Regions from separate parts of the Neobacillus sp. NPDC097160 genome, predicted to be linked through region 1. Evidence: riboswitches for the same ligand, from Rfam matches in the RefSeq annotation. Region 1 holds a riboswitch; each other region holds the start of a gene.

Region 1 (10,512 bases):
TTCATATACCTTAAGAAACGTTTCCTGCATCAAATCCTCTGCAGTTTGCGGTTCTTGAACGATAGCGTAAATGTATTTAAAAATTGATACGCTATAGTCTTCATACCACTTGAAAAATTGTTGATCTTTTATGGACCCCATTTTAGTTCCTCCCATTTAGTTAATAGAGAGACGTTAATATGATTAAAAAGTTACAGTTTTTAAAATTCTAAATGTTTATTTTATATTAATGTTTATATTCATTTAAAAATAGTCCTTCAATTACATTTAATTCTAACAATATTTTTTAATCTCCCCTTTAGCTTTTTACACCTTAAAATAACTAAATACCCTATCCCACAGTTTTCGCCCGTTAATGATGTAGACTCAGATGAAATCACACAGACTAAATATACCAATTAAATTATCCTGACCGTTCGTGCAATAAAAAATGACCGCCTATTGGACGATCATACTCCTTTTAGATTTAATTCAGAAAAATGTATAAGCTTAACATTATGGGGTTTTCTTCTTCTTTAATTAAATCAAGAAGACTTTCAATATCCCATTCATTATTATCAGGTAATTCTAAGGAAATTTTTGTTACTTCTCTAAATTAAGCCGTTGCTGTTGTTGCGTATTTTTCTTCTAATGTATTCTTTAATAATAAAGCTACTTCGAGCATTCCGTATTTTCCAGCTTTTGCTTCTGCATCAGAATTATAGTTCGTGTTTGTATTAATATCGTAAGTAAAAATTTCACCTTCAGCATTTTTGATGAACTCGATTCCAGCAATTTGAATTTTATTACCAGCAAGTACCTTTTTATATTTTTCTAAAATTTCGTCCTCAAAACCTTCAATGATTTGAAACTTAGGCTTCTCTTCTACTTTTTCTCCTACCGGGCAGAATAAATCGCCAATTTGGCATGCGTCCGCTGGGCAAAGTTCAAATCCTTCCGAAGTATCAACCTTAACGGCATAAACAAAGTTTCCTCCTACAAACTCGCAACGGGTTATGTAGCTTTCAGGAGATTGAATGTATTCTTGAATAAGGGTAATTCCATCGACCGGTTCTTCGAACGTAGGTCCTTCCACATAAGCTTTTAGAACTTCTATACTATGGAATAATTGAACACCTAAGCCTTTACCGGCACGGTTATGCTTCGTAATAAAGGACTGTCCTTCAAATGCTTCGGCTGCCTTTAAAATGTTTTGTTTTCCAACCGCTGCAATCGTTTTTGGAGTCTTAACACCATACTTGTTTAACTCTAAATATTGTAAAACCTTACTAACCTCAAGCTTTAGAGCACTCGTTCCATTTAACACCGTACGTCCATGTGCTTCAAGCCAAGCCAATACTTGCCCAGAAAATTCAGCTGCAAAACGATGATCACGTGTATGAGAAGAAGCACTCATTCGGCTATAGAAGATTCCTTCTGGTGGCTCTATTGATAAATCTAGCGTTCCTTCGTCCAAATGCCATTCTTCATAAGGAACACCAAATTCCGCTAACCTTTTTGTTAAATGGACTGTCCACTCACTATTTTCATGTATCACATATACCTTGCTCATCATTATGTCCCCTCTCTAGTTCTTTATTAAACTACGTTTTTGTTCAACTAATGGCATAACCTGCTTTGCAAAGCGTTCCATTTCCTCTAATTGAGGTGAAAATTGCAATAACAATAAGTCTAAGCCAGCTTCTTCATATTGTAAAATTCGATCTGCAATTTGCTCAGGTGTTCCTACTAAGTTCGGTCGTAGGCCGCGATTGGATACAGAGTAATCCTGTAATTGGATTTGTTGCTCTAATTGTGATTTAGTAGTGAAATCTTTAAAGCCAGCATATCCGCTAGTGTCTTTCACAGTCGTGATTTTTGCAAGCTCAGCCAGAGCCTCTTCTTCTGTATCACGGCAAATAACATAAGCAGCCATACCAAATGAACTAAATGGCGCACTGCCAGTTTGTTCACGGCGTGCCCTCATATCGGTTATTTTTCGATCAATCTCTTCAACTGTACCACCGTGCATAACATAAGCATCACATTTTTCTGCTATGGTTTGCTTACCTTTTTCACTTTCACCGCCTGCATAAAGAATCGGGTTTGGTCCTTGAACAGGTTTCGGTGCAAGCTTCGCATCCTTTAATTCGTAAAATTGACCAGAATAATTGAAGGTTTCTTCTGTCCATAATCCTTTTAGTACATCAATAAACTCTTCGGTACGAGCGTAACGCTCATCATGTTCTGTAAAAATACCCCCATATTGACGTGCTTCTTCTGCCCACCAAGCAGAAACAACGTTAAGAGTAAAACGCCCATTACTGATTTGATCAATATTTGCTGCCATTTTGGCCGCTACAGCAGGATTATGAAAACCAGGGCGAATCGCAGTCATAATTTCAATTTTTTCTGTCACTGCTGCAAGGGCTGCTGCTGTAGACCAAGCTTCAAGAGAGTCATGCTCCGGACCTTTAATATCATTTAAATATAATTCAGCTATTAAGGTAGTCGAGTATCCCCATTTTTCAGCAGATTGTATTACTTTCTTTGCATAATCAAAGGTAGGCGGCATATTTTCATTCTCCACATTACGTAACCAGCCTCCAAAAATCGGTAACCAAAAACCATATTTCATTTGTATTCTCTCCTCTACCATTCTAATTCTATAGTTTTCCTATTATTTAAGTTGGATTTATGTTTAAATTAAAAACTCTCTTCCTAAGAAGAGAGTTTTATTACCCTCTTCTCATCTTTCAAGCGATGTGCTTGATGGAATTGGCACAGTATTCATAAGAACCTGCTGCCGAGGCTTCAAAGGGCCAGTCCCTCCACCTCTCTGGATAAGAAGAAAAATGTACATTCAATTTTTTAATTAACTAAAGTGATAATAGTTTAAATTTATCAAATTGTCAATCAAATATTTCTAAACTCTAAATAACAACTTATAAACACGATAAAGGAAATTTTATCCTCCAATCAGTTTCAGTCTGAAGTTAACTCTTTAGGAAATTATGATACATCCCAGGGAAAATTATTAATGACCTTAAGCATAGGCGTGTTTGGTAAATATTGTGTATATTCCACAGTACTCATTTATACTTAATTTATGCGAGAATTTTTACTATTTAAACCTAATAACAAGGAGGAGTAACAATGAATCTTGGCGCGTTTTCTATCAGTTTAAATGTAAAAGACATTAATAAATCAAAAGCATTTTACGAAAACCTAGGATTTTAAGTCTTTGGTGGTAACATTACACAAAACTGGCTTATTATGAAGAATGAAAGCTGCGTAATTGGGATTTTCCAAGCCATGTTTGAAAAGAACATCCTTACTTTTAATCCAGGATGGAATGAAAATGCCGAAAATCTCGAATCATTTACGGACATTCGAGAACTACAAAAGCAGCTTAAAGCAAAAGGAATAAAAATTCTATCTGAAGCAGATGAATCAAGTGAAGGACCTGCACATTTAACAATTGAAGATCCTGATGGTAATTCCATTCTTTTGGATCAGCACAGATAAAAGTGCGCCACAGGGACGGTTCTCATGGTTTTAAATGAGGTAACGCAGACCACAAGAACCGCCACTAGGGTTTCAGGTACCTGTATTCATTAAAGAACTGTTCCCTCCAAGGGAAATAGCATGAAGAAGAAAGTAATCCACCCGGTCTGATAAACTCAAGGGTGGATTATTTTTTATGGTTAAATCACAGAATGGCTACGAGTAGGCTTACAAATGCAATCGTAATCATAAAAAAGGGGTAGATCCCCATTGTGCTAAAGCGTTAGCACATCGGGCGTCAGACACTGAAGATCCCATCCGGTATCATTTTCAATCCAAAATAACCCTCAAATCCTCCAACGTTTCCCTGAGTTAGTTTTGTAATTTATTACCACGTTCCAGGGTATCCTACATGCACACATCCATTCCCCTCCTAAATGTCACATATACCTTCATGCTCCAAATCTTTAATTTGCTTTTCTGATTTTATTGAAAAACGGGTACAAACCTATCGCATGTCCTTCCCTGGATACATATAAATACAGTAAAAACTCACAACAGGGATAGATGTAAGGGGGGCCAAATATGGATTGACTAACGAGAAGGTTTCTGCACCATCTATAGAATGATAAAAATTTCCAGAAGGAGATGGATGATTATTAAAACGATTAGATTTGATAACACGTCATGTAGTGATGTATTATCAGCAATTTTTGATGAAAACTGGAAGCGTGAATTGACAAATGAACATGTAGTTTACACTGCTACATCGTACAACGCGGAAGTAACACTGTATCTCAAGGGCGACTATAGTCAAGACCTTGTTTTCGATTATGGCAGCAAAATATTGGTCGCAGGAAAGACCTATCATCTACCACCACACAAAGAATATAGATAAAATGAAGTGCATTTTTAATTATCAGCTTTCTTGGAATATAAATGAATAAATGAGAAGCAGAGGGTGTCCCATAATTGAGGGCACCTTCTTTTCTACAAAAAAAGATGATTTGACCATTAATTGCTACAATTAAGGTCCCGTATAAAAATCCCTTAAATCAATAATGATACTTAACTAAATCTATCCAACTAACTCTGAATCCTTTTTTCACTATCAAATAAAACTTGAATCCCAGAATTCCATTAAATCTCTATCTTCTTTATGTTTTATTTTAATGGAAAGCTATGTACCTGGAAGCGTTTGGTAAATATTGTGTATTCCACAGTACTCATTTATACTTAATTTATGCGAAGATTTTTACTATTTAAACCTAATAACAAGGAGGAGTAACAATGAATCTTGGCGCGTTTTCTATCAGTTTAAATGTAAAAGACATTAATAAATCAAAATCATTTTACGAAAACCTAGGATTTCAAATCTTTGGTGGTAACATTGAGCAAAACTGGCTTATTATGAAGAATGAAAGCTGCGTAATTGGGATTTTCCAAGGCATGTTTGAAAAGAATATCCTTACTTTTAATCCAGGATGGAATGAAAATGCCGAAAATCTCGAATCGTTTACGGACATTCGAGAACTACAAAAGCAGCTTAAAGCAAAAGGAATAAAACTTCTGTCTGAAGCAGATGAATCAAGTGAAGGGCCTGCACATTTAATAATTGAAGATCCTGATGGTAATTCCATTCTTTTGGATCAGCACAGATCAAATTGAAGAAGACAAAATCAAAAATTCAGAAAAAAAGGAACTCCCATTGTGCTAAAGCGTTAGCACATCGGGGGTCTACCCTAAAGATCCTGATTGCTTATCAGCCCCCATTAGCGTATGAACTTTGTGAATTTCCTTTGTTTGAAAATTTCATCTATCCCATTACCCATCAATAATCACCTGCCATACTAAATTGTTTCGAAGATTTCCTGTGGATGGTATGCTTATAGTGTTGCAGCAACAATGAAAGTCCCTCCCGCCACTGTTTTTCGCATGGCCCATTCCTCCCTATTTTTACACTTTCAATATAAAAAACTGCCCATTTCCTTAAGGAGAATTCTCATGTTTCTTTATGAGGGTTAAAACTACCACAAGAACCGCCCCTATGGTTTCTTAAAACATCCCGCTATTGCCGGAAAACTCACAAATTCCTTCCTCATGTCGCGAAACAAAATGGCACCTTTGCCTCTAGCAAGCTGGAAATCTAACGGATATTCGTGACAGTTCAATGGGGCTTGATGGAAGTTTTTTCGATAGAATTGGATGGCTTCTTGCTCGCTGGACGCAAAGATAAAGATAAATTCCTTCTGGCTCCTTTTCAGTGAGTAGATGCGTATCTTATGAAAAGCTAATACATTGTTTTGAATCAATTCCGCTACTTTCTGATGATCGGCTTGATCAAAGTCTATTTTGGAAATATTGTCTTCTAATGAAATTTTCCGTTCCGCTAGTAAATGGTAGAGATAATGGGCCAATGAGGTATCTTCAAAGATTAAACTATCCTGGTAAAGTTCTTCCACAATCATGAGTTAGCACCTCGTATTCAATTTTTTTATCATTTGTTGGCTTCAACCTTATTTGGCGAATGAAGGATTATGCAATGGTAAGACTCTGTTCCTTTTTATCCTCAATCGTTCCTGTATGCTCGTTGTAATTCACTGCAATGGTTCCAATTGGACCATTTCGGTTTTTCGAGACAATGATTTCAAGGGAATGATCCTCGGAGTCATTGTCATAATACGCTTCCCGGTACAGGAACAAAATGACATCGGCATCCTGTTCCACACTGCCCGATTCCCGAATATCAGACATCATCGGCCGTTTATTGGCCCGTGATTCTACTGATCGATTGAGCTGCGCCAAACAAATGACGGGGCAATCAAAATCCTTTGCCATCGTTTTGAGGGATTTCGATATTTCCGTTACTTGTAAATGGGAATTCCCACCGTAGAATTGACCTGAGTGGATTAGGGTTAAGTATCACATCAGTTTTTCCCATCGATGGCCTTGCCGCTAGAATCGTCACTTCCCCGCCCTGAAAGCCTCCTGTCACCTCATCGAGCTTTTTGATACCCGTTGTAACACTCTTCAACGTTAATTGATCTTCCCAGGGTGCCTCATAGATATTGGACAACGCTTGTTGTAAGGACGTGTGATCCTCCATTTTCATTTGATTAATTTTATCCAACTCAGCAATGACCTTCGCTATCTCCCAATCATTCATCGCTGCAACCGTTAAGATGTTTCTCTTTTCCCGTTCCTTCCACAGGTCAAGGATGAGCTTCTCCGTTTTGTCAAACTTCTCGGGATCCGCAAACGATAACAGTTCCGAAAGATAAGACATTCCCCCTAATGATTCGAGGTCTGGCAGGGTGGTTAAGTGAAGCAATTCAATATGCTTACCTGCTCGCTTTAACTCAACCATACTTCGCATTATTTCTTTATGTCGTGTACTTTCTAGCTGTTCAGGTTGAACTACGGTATCCTTGAGTAAGTACTCGGCCTTCATCAAGCTACCTAAGAACACTTTTTCAGCTATACTCATCACTCTTCACCTCTTGTTAGGTCGAGTTCAAACCCGCTAGGAATATCTCTTCCGGCGGTTGCTTGTCTAGGCTTTGGTACAGACTTTTGGTTCTCCTGATAGGAATCAATTTCTTCTACGGTCAGTAAGGATTCATTTTCCCAGTTCTTCAGAATCCCGACAATATAGTTCAGCTTTCGCTTGTTATTGGCACACGCAATATTCATCGCTTTTAAAATCACATCTTTCGGCTGTATAAAGCTAGAATCATCTAACCAAGATAATAGCTGCTGTTTCGCATTCACGTTCGAAAAACCAAATCCATTCGCGTCCCAAAAGTCAACAATTTCTTTCACATCATTTTGATTGTTCTGTAATGGATGATCGATGTCTTGATTTTTCTCTATATTTGGATTAAAGGCTTCTTGTTGTTGTTGTTGTTTTTGTTTTTTATTTTGTTTTTGTTTTTCTTTTTGCCCACCTATCGTATGACGAGACAGTAACGTATCGTCCATTTCTTCATATTCGGTTTTATATGTATCATTTTGAGCTTGATCGCGATCTTCCTTGCCCAAACACATCTCATCTTGTTCACAAAAAGATTGATAGAGGCTGCGAATTTCCTGTTTTCCAATGGCTTCCGAAACATATTGAATCAGTGAGAGATCCTCCACTTCCTTTAACTCTGAAAATATACAATCCATCACCGGTTTCCCGCCCTTTTGGAGGTTCTCTTTCCCCCAGTTTTTAATCGCGAGTTCTCTTGTTTCAGGATTGTAACGTATCAACTTGTGGTGCAGGGTGAATCGTTCCATTAACGAATGAACACTCTCAATCGAATAGCCTAAATCAAAAGCCATTTGTTTTTTCGTAATTTTATAGATTCCAATTTGAGTTGTTTGTGGATTCGTCAGCAGATAAACGTAAAAATATTTATCCTCTGGGCTCATCTCCTCCATCACAACCGGATTCTTCCAAAAATCCGTGCGCACCATTCTATACCTTGGCATCCTCAACCAAATCCCTTCTTCTATTAAAATTCCCTTCAAAGAAGATATAGAGATAAAAGGAAAGAAAGGATAGGCGGTTTTCATAAATATGTGACTATTTGATGACAATCATAAAAAGAGTCAGACCCCCAGCATGCTAAAGCGTTAGCATCTCGGGGGTCTGACCTCGCAGTTCGATGAAGTTCTTCCACTATCAATAATTAAAAAATAATTTTAGATACCTTCAGTAACGGATTCTCTATGTCTAGATGGTTCTCACGTTTTGACGAAAAATCTTTTTGTTGTTGTTGTTGTAGTTGTTTTTGTTTTTCTTTTTGTTTTTCTTTTTGCCCACCTATCGTATGACGAGACAGTAACGTATCGTCCATCGTCCATTTCTTCACATTCAGTCTGTTAATGCCGTGCTTGTAACACCTATCATCTTAAGCAAAGTAGTAATTGGTTAACTCTATCCATAAGTATAATAAGTGAAAACTTGTATCGAGTATTACCTTTTGCTATTTATTACAATTTATCATTGGAATGGGATGATATTATTCATTACCATTCCAATGATAGATTAGTTGCACAACCCCAGAAGAGAACGTTCTTGTATTAACCATTTTTAAATTCAACCTCTGTTTTATATCAATAAACAATGGTTTACCTTCCCCCAAAATAACAGGGTGAATAGATAATCTAAATTCATCAACAAGCCCTAAATTTATAAAAGTTGTGATGAGACTTGCTCCGCCATATAGCCAGATGTCTTTACCAGGCTTATTCTTCAATTTAATTACTTCGTCAAGAATATTTTCATTTATAAATATTGCTTGATTATCAGTCTTTATTTGTGTTTTGGAAAACACATATTTCTTTTTAGAATGAACCAATTTCCAAATTTCTTTTTCAGTATCAGAGTCTTCAGTTTTTGGAATAAATTGTCCCCATAAATCGTAGCTTTTTCTACCATATAAAATAGTATCAATTTGATTTAAGAAATTAGTGAACCCCATATCAGGGTCCATAATGCACCAATCAACTTCTCCATTTTTCCCTTCAATAAAACCATCTAAAGTAACTGCTAATTCTAAAATTATTCTTCTCTGTTTTACGTTATTTGACATAACTCTTCCACCTTTTATCATTCAGATAGTTTCCTCTGCCCTGATATTCAATATTTCATCATTGACAGCATGTTAAAAGTTACTGAAATTACTAAAATAATCTGCCCGTTTGAATAAGGATTACACAACAGCAATGGAGTAATATCAAAAAAATGAAGATATAAAACCTTTAGGATTTTGAGAGAAAAAAAGGCTAATTCCTTCGCAGTTTTACCGAGGAATTAGACTAAAAATCTTCAACATCAACAATCGCCCCCGATAGTTCAATACCTAAGGTTTCCATTTCTATAATCAAGGCAATAATTCCTCTAATATATCGAAAAGGAGGAAATTATTTTATTATTATCAAAAGCCTGGGACTCCTTGGCGGCAGGATGGTCATTCGGTTCGAGTAAAAGCTAGGTACCGTCTTGATCATCTGGAGAAACTATCGTTATTCACCTGAATTTTCCGACGGGAACGTCCTCACCCCTGATCCCATTTCCAGAAGGAAGGCGACTCTACAACACAATATAAATTGTGTTTTCTTAGACTCTGAATTCGACGATGACAGCACGAATCCCTTGTTATGACAAGGTTTTCAACTGCTTTTCATGTCGTTCAGCAAGCTCTAATTACATCGGAGTTATCCATAGTTTCGGGATGTGTATAGTTTCCTAAATAGCAAAAAACGGCATCTCTGCCGTTTGCGCTTCTCGAATGCCGCTCGTACACCCGATCCGGACGCTATGTGTTGTTGATAGCGTTCCATCCATTTATTCGTTATCCTTTTCTCGGCATCGGATGCAATGGCGCATGGCGCAGCATCGGATACGTGGCGAATAACGCAACCAGACTCACAGCCCCGACGCATGAAGCGATCGCCATCGCACTCATCTTGAAATTCGACATCCAGTCGAACAAGGCGGAAATAGTGCCTCCATAATAAAGAAATATGCCTGCGACAGTTACGATCATGAACATGATGACGCTGCGGATAAATCCTACCCGATACACGATGGCATAGCCGAAAAAAGAAAGACCGAAGCTTGCCATGCCCGCCATCAGATCGATCCACAAATAGTCGAAGAAATGGTACTCTTCCAGAAACAACCTTGCAACATGCAGAATGCCGGCTTCTACAGAATTCCATCGATAGATCGTGACTAGCGCGTATTGGCAGATGTTCAGACACAAGACGCTGAAAATAACGCCCCCTATGCCCACGCCGTAGTAGGCTTTAAGGAATTGCTCGCGCGTGCTTCCCATTCCGATCGATATCGAAAAGAGGGACTTGAATCCGAAGAGCCCGAAACCGGCGATAAAGAAGTACGCAGGCCCTGATATCGCGGCAAGCGTTTCCCGATCGAGGTCAAAGACCAAGCCGGCGATGATCCATACGATCGTCAACGGAACGGTAATGAACAGCAGCATAAGTTTGGCAAAATACCAGCTCACAGCCTCG
Region 2 (10,512 bases), on a different contig from region 1:
AAAAGGGGATGATGCAATGGACGAACAGAAGAAAATGTATTATATTGATGTTGGAACCGGACATATAACAAGGAATGCCACCAGCTCTACATGGAGCTATAAAATTCAAGCAAATGATGAAGAAATTACCCAATTACGCGAGCTGTTTGACCAAAACTATTCAACAGAATGGAAAAACTTTTTTCGGGCCCATGTACCATATGTTCAATATCATTATGACCGGGAAAACGATGCCTACGATAGTACGATTCAACAAGTGTATGGTATGCTGCATAAACTTGGTGATGATGAAGCGAAAAGTCATATTGATAGCATGAATATATTACCGAAATAATACTTTTCAGGGAAATCCTAACCTTTAGGATTTCCCTTTTGTTGTTTATAATTATAGCATAATGAAAAAATGGAGCGAGTAAATTTATGAAACAGTTTTTAGATCGGAACGGAAACAAGGTTGAACTTTCTTTTTCCCATGGTGCCTTCGAAGAGGAAGTAATGCATGTGCTGGTTATCTGCAAAAATAATGATGGTTGGTTTTTAACGAATCATAAACAACGCGGTCTTGAATTTCCCGGTGGAAAAGTGGAATTAGGGGAAACACTTGAAGAGGCTGCTCGACGCGAGACCTTTGAGGAAACCGGGGCCATTCTTGACGGCTTAGAATTTATTGCTGAGTATAGGGTATCTGACCACAATGGATCATTTGTAAAGGCAGTTTTTTTCGGAACGGTTAAAAGGGTGGAGAAAACCAACACTTACTTTGAAACAAATGGCCCTGTTGCCCTTAATGGCGACATTTTGCAGCTGCGGTTTGGAGATAACTTCAGCTTTATCATGCAGGACGAAGTCATCGAAGAATGTATTAAACAAATTCTCAAAAAGGAATAGCCGCAATCGTCACTATTCCTTAATGAGTTTTTTCTCTAAAAGCTCCACAAGCTGATACATAATTGTTGCAATAACAGCAATGACTAAAAGCGATAAGAATACAAGTGAAAAATTAAATACTTGGAAGCCGTAAATAATCATGTAACCAAGGCCGCGGGACGATACCAGGAATTCTCCAACAATGACACCAACCCATGACAAGCCGACATTCACCTTTAAGGTCGAGATAATCGTTGGAAAACTTGCCGGGAGAATGGCTTCTTTAAAGCATTGAAGCCTTGTTGCTCCAAATGTTTGCAGCACTTTTAAATAGTTTGGGTCTACCTCTTTAAACGAAGTATAAACCACGATGGTCGTGATGATGATTGAAATAATCGCACCCATGGCAATAATTGATGGATATCCCGGACTTAGCGCGACAATTAAAATGGGGCCGAGTGCCACTTTCGGCATGGCATTAAGTACAACAAGATAGGGGTCAAGAATCTTCTGTACCAGCGGTGACCACCAGAGAATGGCAGCTAATATCGTGCCCAGCAAGGTACCAAGAATAAAACCAAAAATGGTTTCGGTTAAGGTTACACCTGTATGTGTTACTAATGACCCATCCTGTATTTTATTTAAAAATAGGTTCCATATTTTAGACGGTGAACTGAAAATCAACGGGTCAATCCATTGCTTTTGGCTTGAAAGTTCCCAGCTGGAGAAAAAAACAATAAAAATGACTGCTTGATAAAACCGAACCCATCTTCGTTCGATTAGTAACGAATGAATGTAGTTTTTATGGAGGAGTTCAAGTCTTTTCTTTTCCTGGCTCAAGAGACTCCAACTCCTTCCATATGGTTTGAAAGATGCTTGGGTATACCTCATGATTTCTAGCCTCAAATGGTGACACCTTTTTTAATTCCTCCGGCATATCAAAAATTTTATGGATTCTGCCCGGACTGGGTGAAAGCAAAAAGATGCGATCACTCATGGCAATAGCTTCACCGATATCATGGGTAACAAGGATGGCCGTCTTACCATATTCAGCTAATGTTTGCGACACTAAATCCTCTAACTTAAGCTTAGTTTGATAATCAAGGGCGGAAAAGGGTTCATCAAGCATGAGTAATTTAGGTTCAGTAGCAAGCGTCCTTACAAGGGCAACCCGCTGTCTCATTCCGCCGGATAATTGCTTTGGCAGTTGTTTTTCCACACCTAAGAGACCGATCTGGTCTAGCAGGTTTAATGCGGCGGATTTGTTTTTTTCATTTAGCTGCTTTGATAATTTCAGGCCCATCAGGATATTTTCTTCTATCGTTTTCCAGGGAAACAAATAATCCTGCTGGAGCATATAACCGATTTGATTTTTAGACGTAGTTACGGGTTTATTTTCTAACAAGACTTTTCCTTGGGTCGGCTTAAGTAAACTTGAAATGATTGAAAGCAGGGTCGTCTTACCACAGCCACTTGGGCCAAGGAGGGAGACAAATTCCCCTTCCTCAACCGTAAATGTTATATCGGAGAGGGCCGTGGTGGCAGAGGCTTTGGTGAAATAGGTATGATGTATATCTTGAACGTGTAAAAAGCTCATATAAACGGCCTCCCTTTCCTATTATTTTTTAATGACTTTTTCAGCAATCTCTGTGTTGACAAGCGTTTTATGATCAACTTCTTTTGGAAGCTCTCCCGCTTCCCTCATGATACTCTGAAGATTGTTCCATTCTTCTTCGTCTAAAATCGGGTCTGCTGCAAACGAGCCTTGGCTCTTATAGCGCTCGACAACCGTTGTCATGATTTCAAGGTCTGTATCAGGGAAATATGGTTCAACCGCTTTAGCAATTTCCTCAGCACTATGGGATTCCACCCATTTTTGTGCCTTGTAAACGGCTCTTGTGAATTTTTCAATTGTTGCTTTATTTTCTTTCATAAAGCTTTCTTTCGCCATAAAGGTGGTATATGGGACATGGCCGGATTCTTTTCCAAAGGAAGCAACAATATGGCCTTTTCCTTCTTTTTCAAAAATACTGGCCGTGGGTTCAAATAATTGCACGAATTCTCCTGTGCCTGAGGCAAAAGCATTGGCGATATTCGCGAAGTCGATATTTTGGATTAATTTTAAGTCCTGATGGGGGTCAATGCCATGTTTTTTCAAAACAAACTCACCGACCATTTGCGGCATGCCGCCTTTACGTTGACCTAAGAACGTTTTTCCTTTTAATAGATCCCATGAGAAATTGTCGATTTTATCCCTGGCAACTAGGAATGTGCCGTCGGTTTGGGTTAGTTGTGCAAAATTGATGACCGGATCATTTGCGCCTTGAGCGTAAACATAAATGGATGTTTCTGATCCAACTAGGGCAACGTCTGCTCCACCCGAGATAAGGGCTGTCATTGTTTTATCGCCACCAGGAGTAGTCGTTAGGGTGACATCCAACCCTTCAGCCTTGAAAAATCCTTTTGCCAGTGCAACATATTGCGGTGCATAGAAAATGGAACGGGTCACTTCTGCAATACGAACTTTTTCCAATTTCTTTGTCTCTGTTTTGGAATCAGTGTTACAAGCGGCTAATGAAAACATGAGAATAGCAATGAGAAGAAAGGAGAAACTGAACTTTAACGATTTTTTCATAAAATGAACCTCCTTCAATACCGTTAAGAAATCTGGGCTATTTGCCTAAGATATCGTATGAAAAGTAGAAAAATATGTGAATGCCCAGTTATAATAAATTTTAATAAGTTTGATAAAGGAAGGATTGGCAGATGAAGATAAATAATGGGGAAATCCTTGAACACATACGCTTTCCTTCGCCAAATCCTAATGTTGAATTAACGGTTATTACCTATTTTTCAAATGGATTAAGGGTGAAAGGGCTGCTTGCGGCACCGATTGGTAATGAACCGATGGATGGGTTCCTATATTTACGCGGCGGCATTAAAAATGTTGGAAAGGTTCGTCCCGCCCGAATTGCCCAGTTTGCTTCAGAGGGTTTTATTGTATTTGCGCCTTTTTATCGTGGCAATCAAGGCGGGGAGGGGAATGAGGATTTTGCCGGGGAAGACAGAGAGGATGCATTTTCTGCTTATTTGCTGTTGAAATCTATTTCTAGGGTACGTAAAATCCATATCTTTGGTTTCTCACGCGGCGGTGTGATGGCGCTGTTGACAGGGATCCAGTTCCCCGAAGCAGCATCTGTTGTTACCTGGGGCGGAGTTAGTGACATGACCCTAACGTATGAGGAAAGGAAAGATCTACGGAGGATGATGAAACGGGTTATTGGCGGTACCCCTGAGAAGTTTCCGGAAAGTTATCAGAAGCGGACGCCATTATTTGAACTGGAAAGATTGGCTGCACCTGTCCTAATTATTCATGGGGTAATGGATCATAATGTTTCCGTGGAGCATGCCTATCGTCTTGAAAGAAGGCTTAGAGTCCTGGACAAACCGGTTGAATGCTGGTATTTTGACGAATTTACTCACTATTTTCCGCCTGCAGTGAATAGAAAAGTCGTTGAGGATTTATCAAAGTGGATGAAAAACCATAGCAAAAGATGGTAATATATAGTTAATAGTTAATAGTTAATAGTTAATACAAGCAGAGGAGCGGATTTTTTTATGGGTATGCCTCTTGAATTGAATACCATGATTGTGACAAAAGGCAGGGAGAAAAGAGTAGGGGAAAATCTTTTTGTGCTAGTAAAGGAAGGATACAGGCTCTATCCGATTGAAATTCCCATTGATGTAAAGAAAACGATGGACAGTGATTCAAGCGGATCCGCATTGATTAAAAAAGTGGAATGGGAAAACAACAGTACAACGCTAACCTATCAATTAGTATCATTAAATTCGACGAACTAAGCAGGCAGGCCTGTGGACATAAGAAAGCCCATATCCAATTGATATGGGCTTTTGCGTATATTTAAACAACAGGGCCGCCTTTTTCTTCAATTTCGGAAGATACATCATTAAACTTCTTGAAGTTTTCACGGAACTTTCCGGCAAGTTCCTTTGCCTTCGCCTCATAGGCCGCAGGGTCTGCCCATGTTTTATTCGGCTGCAAGACTTCATCTGGTACACCGGCAATATGAAGTGGAATATTTAAGCCGAAAATTTCATCTTTGACTGTTTCGACATGGTTGAGTTCGCCTTCGAGAGCGGCTTGCACCATTGCTCTTGTATAGGAAAGTTTCATCCGGCTGCCGACTCCATATTCTCCGCCAGTCCAGCCTGTGTTCACTAAAAAGACATTGGCATTGTGTTCCAATATTTTTTCACCAAGCATTTCCGCATAACGGGTCGCAGGAAGCGGCAGGAATGGTGCACCAAAGCAGGTGGAGAAGGTGGCTTCAGGTGATGTTACACCACGCTCAGTTCCGGCAAGCTTTGACGTGTACCCACTTAAGAAATGGTACATGGCTTGTTCTTTCGTTAATTTTGAAATTGGAGGCAGCACACCAAACGCATCTGCAGTTAAAAATACAATCGTGTTTGGATGACCGGCAATGCTGGGCTGAATAATATTATCAATCGCTTCCATAGGGTAGGCCGCTCTCGTGTTCTCGGTCAATGTTCCATCATCATAATCAGGGATTCTTGATTCTTGATTTATTGTTACATTCTCAAGGACTGTTCCAAAGCGAATTGCGTCAAAGATTTGCGGTTCCTTTTCACGCGAAAGATTAATGCATTTGGCATAGCACCCACCTTCAACATTAAAGACCCCATTGGATGACCAGCCATGCTCATCATCACCAATCAACCGTCGATTAGGATCGGCTGATAAAGTGGTTTTCCCTGTTCCGGATAAACCGAAGAATAAGGCAACATCGCCTTCAAGACCGACATTCGCAGAACAATGCATTGAAAAAATATTATTTTCAGGCAGCAAATAATTCATGACTGAAAAAATGGACTTTTTCATTTCCCCAGCATACTCAGTGCCGCCGATTAAAACAATTTTCCGTTCAAACGAAATGATAATAAAGGTTTCCGAGTTCGTACCATCAACAGCAGGATTGGCTTTAAAATTGGGTGCAGAAATAACCGTAAATCCGCCATCATGTGAAAGTAACTCATCTTCAGATGGGCGAATGAATAACTGATGTACGAATAAATTATGCCACGCATATTCATTGACCACCTGGATGGGTAAGCGGGATTTTTTATCAGCTCCAGCAAAGCCTTTAAATACAAAAATTTCATTTTGTTGTTTTAAGTACTCAAGAACCTTATAATATAGGCTAGTGAACACCGCTTCAGAAATTGGCTGATTCGTCGGTCCCCAAGCAATTTTATCTTTCGTTGCCTCTTCCATCACAATAAATTTATCCTGCGGTGAACGACCTGTATATTTGCCAGTAGAGACGCGAACGGCTCCCGTTGCGGTTAACGTTCCTTCATTGCGGGTTAAGATTTTTTCGACTAATTGGGGAACGGATAATTGTAATTGAGCATTACTTTCTTGTAAAAGTTGATTTAATTCATTTGGAATATGAACAGAATTCATTTACGGAAACCTTCCTTTATTTTGGTTTTTATTATCATAATATTGATAAATAGTATAACACATTTAGAGAAATAGTCTACACTATTAAATGAATTTAGGTTACATTTTATACATTATTCAAATAATTTATAATCAGTCATGACAATAATTTAGATTATGAATAAATAATGAAATCTTCCTTCCTCTACTCCCTGAAAATTTCTTGAAAAACTTATTGACAGTACTCATCATTTTAGCGTATCATTCTGATTTGAACGGATACTCTCTTATCCCGAGCTGGTGGAGGGACAGGCCCAATGAAACCCAGCAACCTGCAATACGAAAAGAATGACCGCTTAACAGGTCCTTTTCAAATGCGAAGGTGCTAATCTGACGCAAGGCTTCAGCCTTGAACGATAAGAGTGAAAGGCCCGGAACAACCTTTCCTCATTATGGTAAGGTTTTTTGTTTTGTATAAGTCCTTTTATGAAAAGAGTTTCTAATAAAAATCCTTTGTTTATTTCATACTAAGGGAATGAGTACCGTATCAATTCACGAGGTTCGAGAAGTATTCCTGTAACCTTCATAAAACCTCGATGATCTCATATGATAGGAGGAATTCAGATGTCAACAAAACGTCGTTTGTTCACTTCTGAATCAGTAACTGAAGGTCATCCGGACAAGATCTGTGACCAAATTTCTGATTCCATTTTAGATGCCATTTTAGAAAAGGATGCAAATGCCCGTGTTGCTGCTGAAACATCGGTAACAACCGGATTAGTTCTAGTTGCCGGCGAAATCACGACTTCTACTTACGTGGATATTCCAAAGATTGTTCGTGAAACGGTTAAAGGTATTGGTTACGATCGTGCTAAATATGGCTTTGATTCCGAAACTTGCGCTGTGTTAACTTCCATTGGTGAACAAAGTCCTGACATTGCCATGGGTGTTGATCAGGCCCTTGAAGCACGTGAAGGATTAATGTCAGATGAAGAAATCGAAGCAATTGGAGCAGGTGACCAAGGCTTAATGTTTGGTTTTGCTTGTAATGAAACCAATGAGCTTATGCCTCTTCCAATTTCACTAGCACACAAGCTTGCTCGCAAATTAACAGAGGTGCGTAAAGATAAGGTTCTTGAGTACCTTCGTCCAGATGGGAAAACGCAAGTAACCGTTGAGTATGATGAAAATGACAAACCGGTTCGCATTGATACCATCGTTATCTCAACTCAACATAATCCGGAAGTAGGGTTAGAGCAAATTCAACGGAACTTGAAGGAATATGTCATCAATCCGGTTGTTCCACAAGAACTTATTGATGAAAATACAAAATATTTCATTAACCCAACAGGCCGTTTCGTTATTGGCGGGCCACAAGGGGATGCCGGTTTAACTGGCCGTAAAATTATTGTTGATACGTACGGTGGCTATGCTCGCCATGGCGGCGGTGCCTTCTCCGGTAAGGATCCTACAAAAGTTGACCGTTCTGCTGCCTATGCAGCACGTTATGTTGCTAAAAACATCGTTGCAGCTGGCCTTGCTGACAAAGTCGAAGTTCAGCTAGCCTATGCCATTGGTGTGGCACGCCCAGTTTCGATTTCTATTGATACGTTTGGCACTGGAAAGGTAAGTGAAGATGTTTTAGTTGATCTTGTAAGTGAAAACTTTGACCTTCGCCCAGCAGGAATCATTAATATGCTTGACCTTCGCCGCCCAATCTACAAGCAAACAGCTGCATACGGCCATTTTGGACGTACAGATGTTGACCTGCCTTGGGAGCGCACTGATAAAGCAGAGGCTTTACGCGGGCAAGCAAATTTATAAAATAGAAAAGCGAAAGCGCCTCGGCGCTGCAGCTAGGCAATAAAAGCAGTGGGAGTTGCATATTTAATGTAACTCCCGTTTTTATTTTTTCGTCTATTTTCTTGTTCAGTAAATGGTTAACTGGAATAAAATGTTTAAGTAGGCCAAAAGAAGTGAAAACTGAAGATACTTTAATTTCCTATTGTTCACAGTGCATTTTTTATAAAAAAAGTGGTAGTATTAGAGAGGTTTTATTTTTAATGGAGTAGGTGAGGTACATAATGTGTGGTTTTATCGGTTGTGTACACGACAAAACACAAAACTATAGTGACAAGCAAAAACAAGAATTTAAAAATATGAATGATATTATCACCCATCGCGGACCGGATGATGATGGCTTTTATTATGATGATCATATTCAATTTGGTTTTCGCCGCTTGAGTATTATTGATATTGAGAGCGGCCATCAGCCGTTAACGTATGAAAATGAACGCTACTGGATTATTTTTAACGGTGAGGTTTACAACTATGTTGAGCTACGTGAAGAACTTCTTAAAGAGGGCTTATCATTTGCGACGAGCTCCGATACAGAGGTCATTATCGCCCTTTATAGTCATTTAAAGGAAAAAGCGGTGGAAAAACTGCGTGGGATGTTTGCCTTTACCATTTGGGATAAGCAAGAACAGACGCTTTTCGGGGCACGCGACCCGTTTGGAATCAAACCGTTTTTCTATTTTGAAGACGGCGAAAGAACGTTCTTTGCTTCTGAGAAAAAGAGTATTCTGCTGGCATTAGAAAATGATGTTTTAAATTATGATTCCTTGCAGCACTATTTGACCTATCAATTTGTTCCTGAACCGAATACGTTGTCAGAGGGAATTCACAAGCTTGAGCCTGGTCATTATTTTACGAAGAAAATCGGCTCGGCTATGGAAATCAAACGATATTGGAAGGCACAATTTAAGCCGGTACAGAAATCTGAAGATGAATTTGTTAAAGAAATTCGCGACATCCTTTTTGATTCAGTTGAAAAACATATGCGCAGCGATGTTCCGGTTGGCTCCTTCCTTTCCGGTGGAATTGACTCTTCGATTATTGCGTCAATTGCCAAACAATATCACCCTGCCATTAAAACGTTCTCTGTTGGTTTTGATCACAATGGCTTTAGTGAAATTGATGTTGCCAAAGAAACTGCCGAAAAGCTTGGTGTGGAAAATATCAGTTACGTGATTTCACCAGAAGAATATATGACTGAAGTGCCAAAAATCATGTGGCATATGGATGACCCGCTTGCTGACCCAGCCTGCGTACCGCTTTATTTTGTTGCTCGTGAAGCCCGTAAACATGTAACTGTTGTTCTTTCAGGTGAAGGAGCCGATGAACTATTCGGCGGTTACAATATTTACCGTGAGCCGCAATCATTAGAGGTATTTAATAAAATCCCGCGAGTAGGAAAAGTGCTTTTAAAAGGGATTGCTGGCATGATGCCAGAAGGGATGAAGGGGAAAAGTTTTATTGAACGCGGCGTAACCCCGATGGAAGAGCGTTATATTGGGAATGCAAAAATGTTTTCAGAAGAAGAAAAGCGCGATCTTTTAAATGTTTATCATGAAGGATTGAATTATTTAGATGTAACAAACCCACTTTACAGGGAATCGAAGGGATACGACCCGGTTGACCGGATGCAATATATTGATATCCATACATGGATGCGCGGTGATATTTTACTTAAGGCAGATAGAGTCACAATGGCCCATTCGTTAGAACTACGAGTGCCATTCCTTGATAAGGCTGTGTTTGAGGTCGCATCGAAAATCCCGACTAGCTTGAAAACAGCAAATGGGACAACAAAGTATATTTTACGAAAAGCAGCAGAAGGAATTGTGCCTGCACATGTACTTGATCGGAAAAAGCTTGGTTTTCCAGTACCAATTCGTCACTGGTTAAAGAATGAAATGAACGATTGGGCGAAAACGATCATCCGTGAAAGTAACACAGATCATTTAATCAATAAAACATATGTCTTGAGATTGCTTGAAGACCATTGCCAAGGAAAAGCTGATAACAGCCGGAAAATATGGACCGTTCTTATGTTTATGGTGTGGCATCAAGTATATGTAGAGGATGTTTATTCTTTTCAACGGGATTATGCCTTACAAAAAGAATTGCAAACGTTGAAGCAATAAGAAAAGCGGAAGCGCCCTGGTCAGCGGCGTATGGCCTGGAGCGCTCCAACTGAGATAAAGGAAACACGGAGAGCCGGAGGCGATTCGATGTTGACTTATCGTAGGGCGGAGAGCGAAGGACACTAGCCGCTAGGGCGCTGGAGCTGGACAATTCTCAAAGTCGAAATT
Region 3 (10,512 bases), on a different contig from region 1:
ATTCTCCAAAATTATGATCTGCATCTGTTTCTTGATCAATTTTCTGCGTTAATCCGTATAATCCTTCTAGTTGATCCAATAACGGCGGGTGTTCACTTTTTAATTGTTTAAGTCCTTCGCTTAATTCAGCTTGGGGCATTCCCCCAAAATCACTCATGCAGCCACTCATAATCCTTCACCTCTATCGTTTTCTTTTGTCTCAAGTATAAAAGTAACCATTTATTTATGTAGTGATTGATGTCACATTAATAAGCAAATGTAAAAGTGATGCGATGTTTTTGACATTTTTATGAAAACGCTTTAATTTTTTTGAAAAGTTTTACCAATTATCACACAAAAAATGTTGAAAGGCTCATATAATATAGTTAGAACTTATAAGGGAGGTCAAAAATAGATGAAAACCCCAAATTACCATGACTTTTATCAAAAGGCATTAATACCGATTGGATTAAATGACCGAATGTCCCTGCAGGAATCTGAAAGCTTCTACTCTGATTCACCTTCCACTCATTGGCTGATTGCCGTTGAAGGGGTACAGCTCCCACAGCCAAACATATACTATAATTGGAAAGTGAGTATATACCCTGCTGATGGTGAAGGTGATTTCAATTGGAGAAAGCCTTATTATTGTTCAGCAACTTTGAGGTTAATGGATGATGCAATAGCACTTGCTACTACATTAGTTGCATTAAGTAAAAAAGATGAACTTTCCTCAGCAGCCCTATTAGAGAAAATAAGCTAAACCCCTAAATATTTATCTTCTGCTTCACCTTCTTTTTACCCTTACTTGTGAAAAAACCTACATATAGTGATAAAAGCGTATGGCTTCTTGATTCTCAAAGTAGACATTTTGCTTTCTTATCCAAAAAAATGCTGCTTGCACAAATGGCAAACAGCACTTTTTAAATTTTAGGAATTAAGCAAGTCGGAACACAATCCCATGTCCGCCTTTAGGGTATTCCCATTTAATGTTCTGGTATGGGCAACCAATTCGGCAGCTGCCGCATTCATGACAGCCTTCGTAACCTACCTGCATGCGTGTCCCTTCCCACTTATAAACCTCAGCCGGGCAAAATACTGTACAAATTTTATCGGGACATTGAGTCATGCAAACATCATGGTCAAGGATGGTCAAATGGGATTTGGTATCACACTTAAATCTGAGGAGGTACTGTTTTTCCTCGATATTCTTCGTTGACATTATTTCACCGCCTTCCAAGCACGATAAATATCTTGCAATACTCGAAGCGTTCCTTTTTCAGCTGTTACACTCTTCATGATTTGTTTTTGCTTTTCACGTTTTGGCGTGCCATCAACTGTGAAGAATTTACTCATTGCCTTGTTCATCATTGGTACATACTCATTAAAGTATTGAGGATACTTTTCAAATGTATGTGCCGCATCTTTGTATTTCTCTAAGTCCTTGATGATAAAGCTATCATAAAGCTTCTCTCGGTAAATATTTAAGTTGGCCTCTGTAAAGCCTCCTCTGGCTTTTGCCTCAAGTATCGATTCTGCTGCTAATAGCCCTGAATGCATCGCCATGTTCGAACCTTCACGATGGATTGCATTAACAAGCTGTGCAGCATCCCCTACAACGATAACGCCATTACCAGCCACTCTTGGCACGGAACGGTAACCGCCTTCCGGTATAAGGTGGGCAAGATATTCTGCTGATTCCCCGCCAGCTATCAATGGTTTGACCATTGGATGATTTTTCAGGTAGTCTAGCAGTTCATATGGCTTTAATTTTGCTTTAATCATACTTGAGAGGGTTGTTCCTACCCCGATATTTAAGCTGTCTTTATTCGTATAAAGAAAAGCTGTCCCAAGGTTCCCCTTTGTGGAATCTCCGAAAATTTCGATTGTACAACCTTGGTTGTCCTCTAAGTTAAAGCGATCATTGATCTTTTCTTTTGGCAGATTAATAACTTCCATTACCGTTAAAGCTACTTCATCTGGACGAAATTCTTTATGAAAGCCTAATTGTTTAGAAAGCAGCGAGTTAACTCCGTCAGCAAGCACGACAACATCCGCATAGACCTCACCATCAGGACGGTCTGTACGAACACCAACAACCTTTCCGTTTTCAACAATACACTCTGTAACAACTGTTTCGTTTATTAGCAGGGCTCCTGCTTCGACAGCCTTATTCGCAAACCATTGGTCGAACTGGGCTCGTAATACCGTAAAATTATTATATGGTTCTACAGCCCATTCAAGACCTTTATAGCCGAAGGAAACGACAGATTCTTTATCCATCATCCAAAAGCGCTGCTCAATTACCGGTCTCTCCAGCGGTGCTTCTTTCCAAAACTCAGGAATCAGCTCTTCCATTTGCTTGCGGTACAAGACACCACCCATTACGTTCTTAGCCCCAGGGTATTCCCCTCTTTCAATAAGCAAAACATTAAGCCCATTCTTTGCACAAGTAAGGGCACAAGATGTGCCTGCAGGGCCTGCCCCAACAACGATCACGTCAAATTTTTCAGGCATAGCTTATTTCACCGCCTTTTTCGGTTCTTAGCTGCTTAAATTGCTCGATTAGTTTAGGGACGATTTCCATTGCGTCTCCGACAATTCCATATGTTGCAACATCAAAAATTGGCGCATTCGGGTCCTTGTTAATGGCGATGATGAACTCGGAATTTTTCATGCCGACTACATGCTGAATCGCTCCTGATATGCCAATGGCAAAATAGATTTTAGGTGTAACAGTTTCCCCGGTTTGACCAACTTGCTGCTCATGAGGGAGCCAGCCTGCTTCAACGACATCACGGGTACCGCCGACACTGGCACCAATTGTTTCGGCTAGTTCATGAATGAGCTGGAAATTTTGCAAGTCCCCTAATCCTTTACCTCCACAAACAATCACATGGGCATCGGCCAAATTGGCCTTTTTTGTTACGTCATTCACAATTTGCAGCACTTTTGTGCGCATATCTTCTTCTTTTAGATCTATTTTCTCTGCAAAGATTTTTCCAAGTCTGCCGCTGTCAGGCTCTAATGCTTTCATGACCTTTGGTCTGACTGTTGCCATTTGCGGGCGATGTTTCTTACAGAGGATTGTCGCCATGATATTGCCGCCAAATGCCGGCCTGCTGGCCTCTAGCAATCTATTATCTACATCAACATCGAGCATTGTTGTATCTGCGGTTAATCCAGTGCTTAAATCTGTCGCAACAGCACTTGCTAAGTCCTTCCCATTTGGTGTTGCGCCGTATAGAATGATTTCCGGCTTATATTTTTGAGCCAGCAGCATCACTCCCTGCATATAGGACTCTGTCCGGTAATGATTCAAGACAGGATGATCAATAACATACACTTCATCAGCACCATAAGAAATGACTTGTGCCGCTAATGATTTAATCCCGTTTCCTAATAAAAATCCTGCTAACGGAACTTGTAATTTATCAGCAAGCTTTCTACCGGCGCCAAGCAACTCCAGTGAAACGCCTTCGATTTTAGTATCATTTTGTTCGATGAATACCCAGACTCCACGATAATCGTCTAGATTCATGAAAACCCCTCCCTGCACAAAGATAATCTTTATTATTTAGACGACTGTAATGTTAACAGGTCCTTTTTCTCCATCAAGACTTCCATGAGTTTACTAACTTGCTCATCAGCAGACCCCTCAAGTCTTTTACCACCTTCAGGTCTAGGAGGTGTAAACATTTTACCAACAATTGTTGGCGAACCTTTTAATCCAAGCTGAGTACGTTCTACATTTTCAAGATCACTTACCGCCCAGATAATGGGTTCATATCTGGCTGCTTTAATCATGTTCGGCATTGGTGAATATTCGATATCATTAATTTCCTTTTCAACAGTTAACAAGCATGGCAATTCCGCCTGAATTAATTCATAACCGCTTGTTAACTTCCGTTTAATTAATACCGTTTTTTCCTTTTGATTAACTTCCGTTACTTCTATTACATTTGTAACAGGTGGAATATCCATTCTTCTTGCGATACCTGGTCCAACCTGCCCTGTATCTCCATCGATGGCATGTTTTCCACAGATCACCATATCTACAGGGAGATCCTTGCTGATTCTTTCTAGTGCTTTAGATAGGGCATAGCTAGTTGCAAGTGTGTCAGCACCCGCGAAGGCACGATCAGAAATTAAATAGCCTCTATCTGCACCTATTTCAATACTCTTTTTAATAACAGCAGTTGCTTGCGGTGGTCCCATTGATAGTACCGAAATCGTACCACCCGTTTTTTCCTTAATTTTAACGGCCTCTTGCACAGCATGGGCATCGTAAGGATTCAAAATGGCTGGAGCACTTCGGCGGTCGAGTGTGTTTGTTTTTGGATTAATTTTAATAATTTTTGTATCAGGTACTTGTTTGACACATACGACAATGTGCATGTAGGACTTTCCCTCCTCCATATAATCTAAGTTTGATGAAAGCGTTTGCTCTTTTTGGTTATATAAAATGCTTTTATTAACGATATATGAATCGCAACACAAGCATAGTACCAAACAATGATTGTTTTCATTTTTTTCTTACTTGCTTTAACTAAAACAATGAATCATTGGACATACATACAGACTAAGACGTTCTATGAAGCGGTTTCTACAAAACTATTGGAGTTGAAGTAATAACTAGTTGTGGTAAGATATGTAGTTAATCATGATGTGAGTTTTCAATAAAATTAGTACTAATATAACTATATGAAATATTGAGATATAAACAATGATAAAAATCACAGCTTATGTCAAAAAATGTAGATAATGATGATAGGATTTTGAGGATTAATTGTGGGCCCCCTCAAGGGGAAAGCGGATCGTTTAATTCAATAGAGAATGGTGTACGAAATACACAGGGAAGGCCTTCTTATCACTTTATTTTTAATTCAATAACGAATACATAAATCGAAGGCCTTCATTATAGCAACCTTAACAGGGCTATTCATCCTTTCTACGTGTCAGGTATTAAACCAGAACTTTGGGCCAAATCATAATCATTTGTTTAAAGGCAAATTTCACTTCTTCATTTGGCCTTGAAGTTTGCCCAATGGTCCTTTGGTACATATTAATTAATTCATCTAGTTCTTGGCTGTATTTAATCGTTTCATCACTCGTAAAACCCAGTCTATTAGCGCTATTGATCATTAGTTCTCGTTTGACCTTTATCTCTTCAATCATTTCAAATTGTTTATTACTATACTTGTACAATGTTATCCTCCTACCCGTTTCTACATACTGTAATCTGCCAAAAAAGTAGACTACTTGAAGAATTATGACAACTATTTTATTAAAAGTAAACACTTTCGCAAAAGTAGACAAAACATTCTATTTCTTTTGTTTTTCGACAAATTCCACAGGGTCATTCTTGTAATTACGACAAAATTAATTTAAGAAAAAAACTGGCTAGCAGAATCTGCCAGCCAGTTTTTTTCTTATCATTTCACTTCTTCTTTTTCATAAATTGGTACCCAGCCTTCGGTTGTAACAAAGATTCTTACGGCGACAACTTTTCGGTCATCTTCAAGAGTAAAGTAGTGTCTTGTATTTTCAGGAACTGATATCAAATCACCTGGATTTAAATGTACGTCGAAAAACTCTCCATCTTTACCTTGGATGACAAATACACCGTGGCCGCTCACAATAAATCGGACTTCATCATCTGTGTGATGGTGCTCATTTTTAAAGTTTGTAAGCAGAACGTCAAGATTCGGTGTATGATCGGATAAAGAGATGACATCTTGGGCTTGATAGCCTCGTCTAGCAGAAATATCGGTAATTTCTTCAGCAAAAGTAGTTAAAATTTCTGCCTTTTCCTCATCGCTCAAAAGATATTTTTCAACCAGCGACGCAGGTAGCTTACGAATATCCCAATTTTCATAAATAACCTCCTCTGCTGCAAGGAAGTTCGCTACTGCCTCTTGTTCGTGAATTTGCTCATCTTTGTTTTGGAATGTAATATAAGCCATTGTAAATCTCTCCTTATAAATTAAGTATTAAACTACGTTAAATAGTTGATATGGTTTATGTTCTAATAAACGTAGCTGGTAGCGGAATAGAAATTCTGAAGCTTCAAGAATTTTCTTTGCTTCAAAAGCGTTCCTTCCCCATACGGTAATCCCATGGTTTCTAATCAAAACAGCACCGGTATCTCCTAAAACATGTTCAGAGAATTTACTCGCAAGTGTCGGAATATGAGCAAAGTTGCGAATAATCGGGATTTTTAAGACAGCATCCTCTTCCCACTTATCAAAGGCTTTAATTAGTTCCTGCCCCTTAAATGTTACCTCACCATTGTCTCCATAAACTTCAGAGATGACGTTATTATCAATTGTATGGACATGGAGGCTGCAGCCTGCATTCGTCTTGCGGTAAATTTCAACATGAAGAAGTGTTTCGGCTGAAGGCTTTAAATAGGTTTCGCAGGCAGCATGGCCAAATTCGTCTACAAGTAAAAAGTCTTCGTCCGTTCGCTTTCGCTTATCCTTGCCACTAGCTGTTACTAGAAATTGAAGCGGTTGGTCACTCACTTTAATTGCAAGGTTTCCGCTTGTTCCCATAAACCAGTCGCGCTCTGCCAGCTCATCCTTAACATCTGCTAATTCAGTCCATCTTTCGGTTAACATGTTGGCTCACCCACCTCAATTCTTTTATTAATTTCTTCGATACAATCAAAGAAGGTATGAAAACCTTGATGGTTAATACCCCATTCCACACATTTTTCCTCAAGCAAATCCCTTGCCAGCACAAAGTCAGCATGCTTCGCGGCCTCAAGATCGGTTACAGAATCTCCAATTACTATTTTGAAGCTGTCTTCACCGTAGTTTAGTTGACGAATAATGCTCGGCTTACAGCAGCCGCAATCATTTTCACATAAAGCGTCACATTGATTGGGCCAAAGAATCTTGATGGTCTCACCCGAAAAATCTGATTCATTACAATAGATTCCTGCAAACGGTGCATACTCCGCTAATATCGGCTGAACAAAAAAGTCAATACCGCCACTAACAATATAGAGTGGAATCCCTTTTACACGTGCAAATTCAACAAACTCTTTGAACCCTGGTCGGATTTTGGCATTCTCAATTGCAAACGATGTAATTTCTTCCTTCAAATCACTTGGTAATAAAGAAAATAGTTTGCCTACTCCCTCATTGATAGAAATTTGGCGGGAAAGAATTTGATCCTTGAGCTGTATCCACTCTGGAGGGGCAAATTTTTTCATAATGGCGATGATATTATCACTTTCTGTCACGGTCCCATCAAAATCACAGAAAATCACTGGTTTAGTCATTTAGACGCTCACCTCGGCATTTCCCCAGAGCTGTAAGGCCTGTTTAAGTTCAGGGTACTGTTCCGCACCTTCCACCAGCAACTTCCCATTGAGATTCGTTTCAATCGCCTGTCTAAAGGCAATACCCCCGCCGCGTGCACCACCCGGATGTCCATGTACCCCGCCGCCGGCATTGATGACAGAATCAACGCCAAAATCACCAATTAATAATGGTACAAGACCAGGGTGTATTCCCGCTGATGGAACAGGAAAAGCTTTTTTATAAACATCTTCTATCGTTAGTTCTTCAGCTATGGAAAGGGCTGCATGTTTCTCTAGTGCTACTGTTCCATATGGTGATGGGAATAAGGACAAGTCTGCCCCGGCATAACGGAGAAGCTTACCAAGTAACAAAGAATGTGAAAAGCCGAATTCAGGTGATGAGGTTAATGCACCACTGACCGCAGGGTGGGCCATGAGCGGCAAGTCAATTTCTCCATCTTCCCTTAGCTCCTGCAATACATCTAACCCATACGAAAATACATTAAACAGCAGGAGGTCTGCCCCGAGTTCTGCTGCCTTTCTTGCTTTATCACGAAGCTTAGATGTCCGTCCAGTAAGGTTTACTGCGTATAATGTCCGGTGTCCAGTCTGTTCCTGTACCTCCTGCAAAACGGCTTTTCCAGCAGTAATTCTTTTTTCAAATGGTGTTAATTCATTTTCAAATAGAATTTCATCATCCTTCACAAGATCAACACCACCAAGAGCTTGCTCTTTTAGCTGTTCCGATAAGAAATGAATGTCTTTACCCAGCACTCCTTTAAAAATGCTCATTAACAGCGGCCGGTCGTAAACATTTAATTTGTTGCGAAGCCCTTCAATCCCATACCTTGGACCTGGGAACAAGCTCTTTAATTTATCATCAAACTGCAAATCTAGTATTTTTATTTTCCCATCCAAAGAAAGCTTTCCAAAAACCGTCGTTAAGATAGCCGGCAGGTCATTAGAAAAATTAACGGTTGGATAGGCAATCCTAATAAGTGATTGATCCTCATTTGCAGACGGTAACCCCTCGATGGAAACGACTCTGCCTTTATGCTTGCGCAATTGACTTTGCTCTAATTCAGGCAAGTTCGTCCATGATCCAACAGTTAATCCAAGTGCAATTTCCTCGGCTTTTTTTTCTGGATTCTTTTCATCATGTAGTAGATATGTCGCAATTAATTCAGACATTTCATTCATCTTCCTTTCAAAAAACATAAAAAACCTCTTCAAAAAAGAAGAGGTTAGCATAACAAACTAACATCTTCTCATCTTTCAACATAATGCTGCAAGAATTAGCACCGTGCTTAAAACACAAGTTTTAAGTCGGTTGCCGGGCTTCATCGGGCTTTTCCCTCCGCCTGCTCTTGATAAGAAAACGATTCGTATTTATTCACTTTTTAAGTTATTTAAGTTTTTTAACTTTATTTGAGATTATCCCAAGAAAAAAATAAAATGTCAACTTATTTTTTAAATATTTCTAAACAACTTATTCTTCTGACAGCTTCCGTTAACCGCTCCTCAGATGACAATAGACCTACTCGGACATAGCCCTCGCCAAACTCTCCAAAGCCATTCCCCGGTGCAACCATTATATGTGCTTGATCCAGAAGAATATTGGCAAATTCCTCAGATGTAATCCCATCCGGCACCTTTAACCAGGCAAAAAATGAACCCTTCGGTGCCGTGACATTCCATCCCAGCGACCGAAGACCATCGATTAATACATTTCGTCTCCGTTCATAAAGCTGGTTTAACTCTTTAACACAATCCTGCGGGCCGGTTAATGCTTCGGCCGCTGCCTCTTGTACCGCCCCAAATAAACTTACATACAGATGATCCTGAAGTAATTCAATAGCAGTAATGACACTTTCATTTCCTACGGCAAATCCGACACGCCAGCCTGCCATATTATAAGTTTTCGATAACGTATATATTTCAATCCCAACTTCTTTTGCTCCTTCAACCTGCAGGAAGCTCAATGGTTTTTCACCATCAAACCCGATTGCGCCATAGGCAAAATCATGAACGACACAAATATTGTTCACACTTGCCAGCTTTATTGTTTCCGCAAAAAATTCTGAAGTGGCCGTAGCTCCTGTCGGATTGTTTGGATAATTGAGGAACATTAATTTTGCCTTTGAAAGAATATCAGCAGAAAGTTCATTAAAATCCGGCAAAAAATGATTTTGCTCTCTTAATGGCATTGTTACCATTTCCGCGTTTGCCAGTGCGACTCCAGACAAATAATCAGGGTAACCCGGGTCGGGTACGAGAATGGTGTCACCTGGATTTAACAAGCACTGGGGTATTTCTACTAGTCCTGCTTTGCCGCCAAATAAAATGGCTACTTCTTTATCCGGATCAATTGTTACCCCGTATTCTTTAAAATAAAAATCCGCCGCAGCTTGTTTTAAATATCGATGTCCTTGAAACGGAGAATACTTGTGATTCAGAGGATTTGCAGCCGCTTCTTGAAGCTTAGCAACAATATGTGATGGGGTCGGCTGATCAGGGTTACCTTGACCTAAATTAATCACATCATGTCCCTCGGCAATATATTCCCCAACCTTCTTCACAAGCCCTGCAAAAAACTGTTTTGGCAGACTATTTAAAAGTTCTGATGATGGAAATTGCTTCATCTATTTCACCTGCTTTATTAGTTTTCAAAATTCATTTGAAATTCTAGTGATAAATGTTATAACTTTTATATCAGCTTGTAAAGATAAAATTCCGAAATTTCTTAAGAGGTGAAGATTTGTGAAATTAAAAATTACTTGTCTACAAATGGATATCTCCTTTGGTGACCCTTTAAAAAACTATCAATCTGCTGAAAGGTTAATTGAAAAAGCAATGAATGAGCACCCTGATATCATTGTCCTTCCAGAACTGTGGACAACAGGCTATGACTTAACACGACTTGATGAGATTGCCGACAAAGATGCCAAGCAAACGATTGAATTTCTCCAAAATGCGGCAAAGAAATTTCATGTTCATTTTGTAGGAGGCTCTGTGGCAAACCGTGAAGAAAACGGGGTAATGAACACACTGCTTATTGTTACAAAAGATGGCCAGCTTGCTCATCGCTATAGTAAACTACATCTTTTTAAACTAATGGATGAGCATCTCTATCTGCAAGCCGGTGCTGAAAAAGGATTATTTCAGATTGAAGATCAGTCGTTTGCAGGTGTTATTTGTTATGATATCCGTTTTCCTGAGTG

What was found. A riboswitch is a leader RNA that binds a small molecule or an ion and turns the genes downstream of it on or off. The one in region 1 is predicted to bind S-adenosylmethionine.
Region 2: it holds a riboswitch for S-adenosylmethionine, as region 1 does, so the genes downstream of both, metK (methionine adenosyltransferase) here and ACIQXV_RS11230 (LLM class flavin-dependent oxidoreductase) in region 1, are expected to answer to the same signal.
Region 3: it holds a riboswitch for S-adenosylmethionine, as region 1 does, so the genes downstream of both, ACIQXV_RS22265 (2,3-diketo-5-methylthiopentyl-1-phosphate enolase) here and ACIQXV_RS11230 (LLM class flavin-dependent oxidoreductase) in region 1, are expected to answer to the same signal.

The regions. Positions count from the first base shown of each region.
Region 1 is NZ_JBIWDU010000006.1:263,474-273,985, reverse strand. Features, by position in the region: gene ACIQXV_RS11240 (RNA polymerase sigma factor) at 1-141, opposite strand, end outside; gene ACIQXV_RS11235 (ATP-grasp domain-containing protein) at 596-1,552, opposite strand; gene ACIQXV_RS11230 (LLM class flavin-dependent oxidoreductase) at 1,568-2,617, opposite strand; SAM riboswitch class I at 2,726-2,829, opposite strand; partial or broken gene ACIQXV_RS11225 (VOC family protein) at 3,136-3,507, shown strand; gene ACIQXV_RS11220 (hypothetical protein) at 4,139-4,384, shown strand; gene ACIQXV_RS11215 (VOC family protein) at 4,777-5,154, shown strand; gene ACIQXV_RS11210 (hypothetical protein) at 5,532-5,954, opposite strand; gene ACIQXV_RS11205 (DnaB-like helicase C-terminal domain-containing protein) at 6,022-6,396, opposite strand; gene ACIQXV_RS11200 (DnaB-like helicase C-terminal domain-containing protein) at 6,308-6,973, opposite strand; gene ACIQXV_RS11195 (DnaD domain protein) at 6,973-7,962, opposite strand; gene ACIQXV_RS11190 (hypothetical protein) at 8,163-8,330, opposite strand; gene ACIQXV_RS11185 (dihydrofolate reductase family protein) at 8,496-9,068, opposite strand; gene ACIQXV_RS11180 (hypothetical protein) at 9,831-10,512, opposite strand, start outside.
Region 2 is NZ_JBIWDU010000023.1:57,562-68,073, reverse strand. Features, by position in the region: gene ACIQXV_RS25880 (hydrolase) at 17-334, shown strand; gene ytkD (RNA deprotection pyrophosphohydrolase) at 421-888, shown strand; gene ACIQXV_RS25870 (ABC transporter permease) at 901-1,707, opposite strand; gene ACIQXV_RS25865 (ABC transporter ATP-binding protein) at 1,682-2,464, opposite strand; gene ACIQXV_RS25860 (ABC transporter substrate-binding protein) at 2,486-3,502, opposite strand; gene ACIQXV_RS25855 (alpha/beta hydrolase family protein) at 3,634-4,428, shown strand; gene ACIQXV_RS25850 (DUF2584 domain-containing protein) at 4,486-4,728, shown strand; gene pckA (phosphoenolpyruvate carboxykinase (ATP)) at 4,790-6,376, opposite strand; SAM riboswitch class I at 6,640-6,778, shown strand; gene metK (methionine adenosyltransferase) at 6,980-8,179, shown strand; gene asnB (asparagine synthase (glutamine-hydrolyzing)) at 8,440-10,344, shown strand.
Region 3 is NZ_JBIWDU010000017.1:96,173-106,684, reverse strand. Features, by position in the region: gene ACIQXV_RS22315 (hemerythrin domain-containing protein) at 1-169, opposite strand, end outside; gene ACIQXV_RS22310 (hypothetical protein) at 395-742, shown strand; gene ACIQXV_RS22305 (ferredoxin family protein) at 917-1,201, opposite strand; gene ACIQXV_RS22300 (FAD-dependent oxidoreductase) at 1,201-2,496, opposite strand; gene ACIQXV_RS22295 (electron transfer flavoprotein subunit alpha/FixB family protein) at 2,489-3,520, opposite strand; gene ACIQXV_RS22290 (electron transfer flavoprotein subunit beta/FixA family protein) at 3,553-4,377, opposite strand; gene ACIQXV_RS22285 (Spo0E family sporulation regulatory protein-aspartic acid phosphatase) at 4,945-5,187, opposite strand; gene ACIQXV_RS22280 (1,2-dihydroxy-3-keto-5-methylthiopentene dioxygenase) at 5,415-5,945, opposite strand; gene ACIQXV_RS22275 (methylthioribulose 1-phosphate dehydratase) at 5,973-6,602, opposite strand; gene ACIQXV_RS22270 (2-hydroxy-3-keto-5-methylthiopentenyl-1-phosphate phosphatase) at 6,596-7,270, opposite strand; gene ACIQXV_RS22265 (2,3-diketo-5-methylthiopentyl-1-phosphate enolase) at 7,271-8,482, opposite strand; SAM riboswitch class I at 8,557-8,668, opposite strand; gene ACIQXV_RS22260 (pyridoxal phosphate-dependent aminotransferase) at 8,755-9,933, opposite strand; gene ACIQXV_RS22255 (carbon-nitrogen family hydrolase) at 10,052-10,512, shown strand, end outside.